One region of the Streptomyces sp. CA-179760 genome, then DNA from elsewhere that is predicted to be linked to it. Evidence: riboswitches for the same ligand, from Rfam matches in the RefSeq annotation. Region 1 holds a riboswitch; the other holds the start of a gene.

Region 1 (3,789 bases):
GGCGATGCGCTCGCGCAGGGCCGCCCAGCGCTCGGGCCAGGTCAGCTCCACGTCGTAGTGGTCGGGGTGCAGCACGCCCCTGGCCGTACGGGTCTTCTCCCAGGCCGGCAGCGCGCCGTTGCGCTCGGCCAGGTCGGCGGAGGCCTCGTACGAGGCGAGCATGACGCGCTCGGCGATACGGGTGGAGAGCGCCTTGGCCTCGGGCGAGTCGAAGGGCAGGCGCAGCTTGAAGAAGACGTCCTGCAGGCCCATGGCCCCGAGGCCGACCGGACGCCAGCGGGCGTTGGAGCGGCCCGCCTGCTCGGTCGGGTAGAAGTTGATGTCCACGACCCGGTCGAGGAAGGTCACGGCCGTACGGACGGTCTCGTCCAGCCGCTCCCAGTCGATGTCCCCGCGGGTCTGGTCGACGAAGGCGCCGAGGTTGACCGAGCCCAGGTTGCAGACCGCCGTCTCCCCGTCGTCGGTGACCTCGAGGATCTCCGTGCAGAGGTTGGAGGAGTGCACGACGTGGCCCGGCTCGGCCGTCTGGTTGGCGGTGCGGTTAGAGGCGTCCTTGAAGGTCATCCAGCCGTTGCCGGTCTGCGCGAGGGCGCGCATCATGCGGCCGTACAGCTCACGGGCCGGCAGGGTCTTCTTCGCCAGGCCCTTCGCCTCGGCCGCCCGGTACGCGGCGTCGAACTCCTCGCCGAACAGGTCGACCAGCTCGGGCACGTCCGAGGGGGAGAACAGCGACCACTGTCCGTCGGCGTTGACCCGCCGCATGAACTCGTCCGGCACCCAGTGCGCGAGGTTCAGGTTGTGGGTACGGCGGGCGTCCTCGCCGGTGTTGTCGCGCAGTTCCAGGAACTCCTCGATGTCGGAGTGCCAGGTCTCCAGGTAGACCGCGGCCGCGCCCTTGCGGCGGCCGCCCTGGTTCACGGCGGCGACCGACGCGTCGAGGGTCTTCAGGAACGGGACGATGCCGTTGGAGTGGCCGTTGGTGCCCCGGATCAGCGAACCGCGGGAACGGATACGGGAGTACGACAGTCCGATGCCGCCCGCGTGCTTCGACAGCCGCGCCACCTGGTGGTACCGGTCGTAGATCGAGTCCAGCTCGTCCTTGGGGGAGTCGAGGAGGTAGCAGGACGACATCTGGGGGTGCCGGGTGCCGGAGTTGAAGAGGGTGGGGGAGGAGGGGAGGTAGTCGAGGCGGCTCATGAGCCCGTAGAGCGCGGCGACCTCGTCGACGGACTGTGCCGTGTCGTTCTCGGCGAGACCGGCGGCGACACGCAGCATGAAGTGCTGGGGCGTCTCGACGACCTTGCGGGTGATCGGGTGGCGGAGCAGGTAGCGGCTGTGCAGGGTCCGCAGGCCGAAATAGCCGAAGCGGTCGTCGGCGGCCCGGTCGATCAGCGCGTCCAGCCGGGCGGCGTGCAGGCGCACGAACTCGGCGGTCCGGTCGGCGATCAGGCCCTCCCGGTGGCCGACCGCGACGGACTCGGTGAAGGAGGTGACACCCTGCGAGGCGGCCTCGGCGCGGATGCCGATCGTCAGCAGCCGCGCGGCCAGCCGGGAGTAGGCGGGGTCCTCGGAGATGAGGCCGGCGGCCGACTCCGTCGCGAGCTCGCGCAGCTCCGTCTCGTCCGCCCGCGCGGACCGGCCGCGCAACGCGGCGGCGGCGACCCGGCCGGGGTCGGCGTCGGGGAGATCGGCGGTCAGCTCGGTCAGGGTCCGCAGCAGCGCGGCACCGGGGCCGTCGTGCTCTTCTTCGGAAGCTGAGACCGGTTCGGCTGGCGCGATGGTCACGTGGGGCTCTCCCTCGCTCGGCAAGGGGCCTCGCGCAGGGCAGGGGGCAGCACACGAGCGCACACGGCGTCGCGTCCACCGGCCCATTCCACGAGGCCCGGACGTCAGGGCGCACCTGCCGGACGGCCGGTGCGCGCTGTCGACAGGTCCTCGGACTGACGCCCATACGTGTACGAACACGTATGGGTACACCGTTGCGGGACAGTTCCGGATTCGCACCGGATTCCCCTGCGGCGACAGCGAGCACGAGCATACATCTTGTGTCGGGTTCCGGTGGCACCCCCAGATGTTGTGTCGCGCTGGTTTCAGAGCGTCAACTGGTAGGTGAGGAGAGTGATGTCCGCCAGGTGCGGGACCGGGTTCCAGTCGCGCTCGGGAGTGCGGGTGAAACCCAGGCGTTCGTAGATGCGGTGGGCTGTGCGCATGGTGCGCTGGGTCGACAGCACGATGCGGACGCAGCCGGGCGTGGCCCGTGCGCGGTCGACACAGGCGCCTACGAGGGCCTCGCCGGTGCCGCGGCCGCGGGCGGCGTGCGAGACCGCGAGCATCCGTATCTCGGCCTCTCCCGGGCCGGCTATGTCGGCCATGGGGCCGCCGGACGGTACGAAGGTGACGCCGCCGAGGAGGGTGTCGTTCTCGACGGCGACCAGGACGTCGGCTGCGGCTGCCCGTCCGGCGACGTCTCGCAGTTCGTGGAGGTACTCGTCGCTCTCGCCGAAGTCGAGGAGGCCGTCGGCGAGATAGGCGTGGGCCGTCATCTCGCCGAGGGGGCCGTACTCGGTGGGCTTCACGCGCCGGATCAAGGTGTCCATGGCGTGAGTGTGTACGACAGCGGGCCGCCGGTGTGGTTGATCACCGGCGGCCCGCTGCGGATGTACGTGCCCGGTCGGTTCTAGTGGGCGGAGCCCGCGGTGGCGGGCGGGAGTTCCGCCTGGACCCCCGGGTCGCCCGCGTCGGCCGTGTAGTCCTCCGGCTTGGTCTCGTCGATGCCGTCGGGGGCCTTCAGAGCCTTCAGGACGAAGGTGAGGACCACCGTCACCACCACGTTCAGGACGAACGCCGTGAGACCGATGTAGCCGATCTCACCGATGCCGGGGATCTCCTTCGAGGAGCCGCCGAAGTGCTTCTGCGTCGGCGAGGCGACCCCGTACGCGGCGGCCGTGCCGTAGACCATGCCCACCGCCCAGCCCGCGAGCAGCGCCCAGCGGTGGAACCAGCGGGTGAACAGGCCGCCGACCAGGGCCGGGAAGGTCTGCAGGATCCAGATGCCGCCGAGCAGCTGGAAGTTGATGGCGACGGTCTTGTCCATGGTGAGGACGAAGGCCAGCGCGCCCACCTTCACCAGCAGGGAGACCAGCTTGGAGACCTTGGTCTCCTGCGCCGGCGTGGCGTCCGGCTTGATGAAGTCCTTGTAGATGTTGCGGGTGAAGAGGTTCGCTGCCGCGATGGACATGATGGCCGCCGGCACGAGAGCTCCGATGCCGATCGCCGCGAAGGCCACGCCCGCGAACCAGTCCGGGAACATCGTCTCGAACAGCTGCGGAATCGCCAGCTGCCCGTTCTGCACCTTGATCCCGGCCGCGATCGCCATGAAGCCGAGCAGCGCGAGCAGGCCCAGCATCAACGAGTACAACGGCAGGATCGTGGTGTTGCGGCGGATCACCTCACGGCTGCGCGAGGACAGCGTCGCCGTGATCGAGTGCGGGTACATGAACAGCGCGAGCGCCGAGCCGAGCGCCAGCGTGGCGTACGTCCACTGCCCCGCCTCCGGCGGCACCAGCGCCCCGCGCGCCGCACCCGTCGCCGGGTTGGTCTGGCTGTACGCGTCGCCCGCCTTGGCGAAGATCTCGTCGAAACCGCCCAGCTTGATCGGGATGTAGATGATCGCCACCGCGATGACGATGTAGATCAGAGTGTCCTTGACGAAGGCGATCAGCGCCGGGGCACGCAGGCCCGAGGAGTACGTGTAGGCCGCCAGCACACCGAACGCGATCAGCAGCGGCA
Region 2 (3,789 bases), 930 kb from region 1:
CCGGGCCGCCGCCGTCACCGAGGCCGACGCCCGCCGCTCCCAGCCGTACGCCGAACGCGCCACGGCCCAGCGCGCCCACCTCGGACTGCCGCTGCTGCCGACCACCACGATCGGCTCCTTCCCGCAGACCGGCGAGCTGCGCACCGCCCGAGCCGACCTGCGAGCGGGCCGTATCGACACCGACGGCTACGAAGAGCGCATCAAGGCCGAGATCCAGGAAGTGATCTCCTTCCAGGAGAAGAGCGGCCTGGACGTCCTGGTGCACGGTGAGCCCGAACGCAACGACATGGTCCAGTACTTCGCCGAACAGCTCACCGGCTACCTCGCCACCCAGCACGGCTGGGTCCAGTCCTACGGCACCCGCTACGTCCGCCCGCCGATCCTGGCCGGCGACATCTCCCGCCCCGAGCCGATGACTGTCCGCTGGACGACCTACGCCCAGTCCCTCACGCACCGCCCGGTCAAGGGCATGCTCACCGGCCCGGTCACCATGCTCGCCTGGTCCTTCGTCCGCGACGACCAGCCCCTCGGCGACACCGCCCGCCAGGTCGCCCTCGCCCTGCGCCACGAGGTGGCCGATCTGGAGGCGGCCGGGACGTCGGTCATCCAGGTCGACGAGCCCGCCCTGCGCGAGACGCTGCCCCTGCGGGCCGCCGACCGCGCGGGCTATCTGGCATGGGCGACGGAGGCCTTCCGGGTCACGACCGCCGGTGTGCGTCCGGACACGCAGATCCACACGCACATGTGCTACGCCGAGTTCGGCGACATCGTCCAGGCCATCGACGACCTCGACGCCGACGTCATCAGCCTGGAGGCCGCACGCTCCCACATGCAGGTAGCCCGTGAGCTGGCAGCCCACGGCTATCCGCGCGAGGCCGGCCCGGGTGTCTACGACATCCACTCACCGCGGGTGCCGAGCACCGAGGAGGCCGCCGCACTGCTGCGCACCGGGCTGAAGGCCATCCCGGCCGAGCGACTGTGGGTCAACCCGGACTGCGGTCTGAAGACCCGCGGCTGGCCCGAGACCCGGGCCTCCCTGGAGAACCTGGTCGCCGCCGCCCGCACCGTCCGTGAGGAGCTCCCGGCATCCTGAGACCAGGCCCCGGCAGGGCCGGGGAGGGAGGACCCGCCTCCCTCCCCGGCCCCTGACGGGGGGGAGGGTGCACCAGCAACCGCTGCAGGTCGAGATCGGCGGCCGGTGTGGGCCACGACATGTGCTGATGCCCTGTGCGGAATGGCCGCCGAACGCACACGCACCGGAATCCTCCGTCCTCCCGTAGTGGACCGCGATCCGAATACTGGAAGCTCCGGCCCCTACTTTCCTGTTGGTGAGGGCTGCGGTGACGGACGCGGCTGAACACGGGCGTCACGCACGCTTCCTGCCCTCTCTCCGGCTCTCCGTCCAGACCGTCAGGAGGCCGTACGCCGTCGCGGTGGCCTGAAGGTGTACAGGTCGAGAATGTCCGGCTGGGGTGCGACGCCCGGTCCGCCGGCGCGCGCCCAGGCGGCGATGTCCTCGGTTGCGTCCGGGTCGTTGACCAGCCCCAGCCAGACGGGCCGGGCGCCGGCGGCCCGGCCTTTCGCGGAGGGCTGGACGACGATGACGTTGGCCTGGTCGCAGACGTCCAGGCAGGCGGACACCCGTACGGGCACCTGGGCGCGCAGACGTGCCGTCTGGGCCGCGTGGTCGATGCCGGTCACCTTCGGGGTGCCGCAGCAGCAGTCGCGGCACACGACTATGCGGCACGGCACGGGGCCGGCCGCCGTTGCGGTCCTGGGGCCGTCGGTCGTTCGTCCGGTCGGCGTTGCGGGCATGCGGTGCCGTCCCTCTCTCCGGGGAGATCCGCCCCGGTGGTCCGTCGAGGAGGCGACCGCGTGAGTCTCCTGGCTCTCGGGTCGATGCTCGTCCCGGCCTTCCCACCCGCTGCCGGGCAGTGGCCTGTCGGGACTCGCTCGCCGATCACAGTGGCGGGACCGCTCCGGATTCACACCGGCTTCCTCGTTCCGCCGTCGCCTTGTCGCCGGCCATCATCCCATCCCAGGGCACCTCCCGCCCGTCCGGTTCCGGCCGTCAGTCCGTCTCCTGGGCGTGGGGGCCGTCGCGGGCGGATGGGTCGGGCGGTCGCGTCCGCCGTCACGGCCCGACACCACCACGAGGACAAGTCCGACGACGACGGCTCCGACAACGACCCGTCCCGCCATGCGCATCCACCACCCCGGCCGGGCCGTGCCCCCGCGCCCGCCCGGGGATCCCAGTCGTTCGACCCGCCGAGCCGGTCTCAGCAGACGGAGCAACAGCAACAGCGCTACCGGCAGTTGCAGCAGCCACAGCAGGGTGCGCGGCCACTCCCCGTACCAGACGTTGGTTCCGTACAGCAGCGAGTGCCACACGCTCAGCACATACACGACGATCACGAAACGGTGCAGCCGTCGCCAGGCGTTCGCTCCGATGCGGTGCCGGACGTAGAACAACAGGCCCAGCGGAATCGCCAGGTACAGGGCACCCTGTCCGAGCGGGATGGCGATCTTGCCGGTGCCGGAGTCGTACCAGCCCGGCACGAAGGTGTCCGCGAAGCCCACCCACAGACGTTCCGCCCACGCCAGCTTCGTTTCATAGCGCACGAGTTCGGCCGCGAACATCAGCGCGTGCGCGAACATCAGCGCCATCGTCGTCAGGCTCGTGGTGCGGTGCCAGCGTTCCAGTACGTTTCGGGAGACCGGCAGCCGGGTGGGGCGCGGTCCCGACAGCAGCAGACCGAGCACGACCGTGCCCCAGGCCCACAGCAGCCCCGACCAGCCGAACGCCTGGCTGAGCAGGTACATCCAGTAGGTGCGGGGGTCGTCCATGAAGGGCATGACCGCGACGGTGTCCGAAGCACCTGATTCCATGCGCGCGTAAAGGAACGCGAAGACAAGCGCGGTGACCACCGCCGCCGCGGTGGCGTCGGGCAGAGCGGATCGCAGGTCGCCGCGCAGCGCGACGCGGTCACCGGGAGGCCGTTGCCGTCCGGGCGGGGCCGCTGCCCCGTCTTCGTCCGACCTGGCATCTGACAGCATCAGGGCCTCCCGGGCACCGAGGGCACCGCAGGGACGGTGCCCATGTTGCGTGAGGCAACAAGTCTGGCCGAGGGCGCGGTGATCACCGAGGGTGGATCCGGCCAGAGTCGCCGCGACGAGTGGGCGGGGCCCTCCTGGTTCTGACTCGCCCGCACATTCAGGACAACCGTCGAAGGCCCCCTGTCGCGGGGGTACGAGCGCCTCTACGCTGATGCACGCAGTCGGTTCGCGCCTCCCGTCCGTCCGGACGCCCGGTAGCGCGACGCAAGAGGGAACCCGGTGCGAATCCGGGGCTGTCCCGCAGCGGTGAGTGGGAACGAAAGCCGTCATGTCACTGGGCCCGCGTCGGGGCCGGGGAAGAGACGGCCAGTAGGGGTCCGCCCTTTCGGCGGACGTGCCCGCGAGTCCGAAGACCTGCCACTGTGCCCGCGTCCCACGCGGGCTGTGCACGTGACCTCGTGGACTGGGTCGGCGGTTGTGGGCGGTCGTACATCGTGCGTGTGGCCGCGCCTCCTTCCCTGTCGATGTTCAAGGACCGGGACGGAGGAGGGATGTGTGCGTCACCACCCAGTCGGTTCTCTTCGGTTACGCCGCCCCTGGGCCGACGCGCGAACCGGCAGGCCGGGGCCGGCGATGCCAAGGCCAGGCATGCGCCCCCGCCAGGAGCACCATCCGTCGGGCCGCACCGTGTCGGGTGTATGCCACGGCACGCTGGGCGAGCTGTACCAGGGC

The links. A riboswitch is a leader RNA that binds a small molecule or an ion and turns the genes downstream of it on or off. The one in region 1 is predicted to bind cobalamin.
Region 2: linked by a shared signal. The riboswitch ahead of ACQEV8_RS33670 ((2Fe-2S) ferredoxin domain-containing protein) and the one ahead of ACQEV8_RS29495 (ribonucleoside-diphosphate reductase subunit alpha) in region 1 are both predicted to bind cobalamin.

What each region holds. Positions count from the first base shown of each region.
Region 1 covers NZ_JBNJLZ010000001.1:6,457,431-6,461,219, forward strand. Annotated here, with positions in the region: gene ACQEV8_RS29495 (ribonucleoside-diphosphate reductase subunit alpha) at 1-1,785, opposite strand, end outside; cobalamin riboswitch at 1,910-2,038, opposite strand; gene ACQEV8_RS29500 (GNAT family N-acetyltransferase) at 2,091-2,597, opposite strand; gene mctP (monocarboxylate uptake permease MctP) at 2,678-3,789, opposite strand, start outside.
Region 2 covers NZ_JBNJLZ010000001.1:7,383,471-7,387,259, reverse strand. Annotated here, with positions in the region: gene metE (5-methyltetrahydropteroyltriglutamate--homocysteine S-methyltransferase) at 1-1,093, shown strand, start outside; gene ACQEV8_RS33670 ((2Fe-2S) ferredoxin domain-containing protein) at 1,411-1,815, opposite strand; cobalamin riboswitch at 1,858-2,046, opposite strand; gene ACQEV8_RS33665 (ferric reductase-like transmembrane domain-containing protein) at 2,029-3,057, opposite strand; cobalamin riboswitch at 3,263-3,492, shown strand; gene ACQEV8_RS33660 (hypothetical protein) at 3,706-3,789, shown strand, end outside.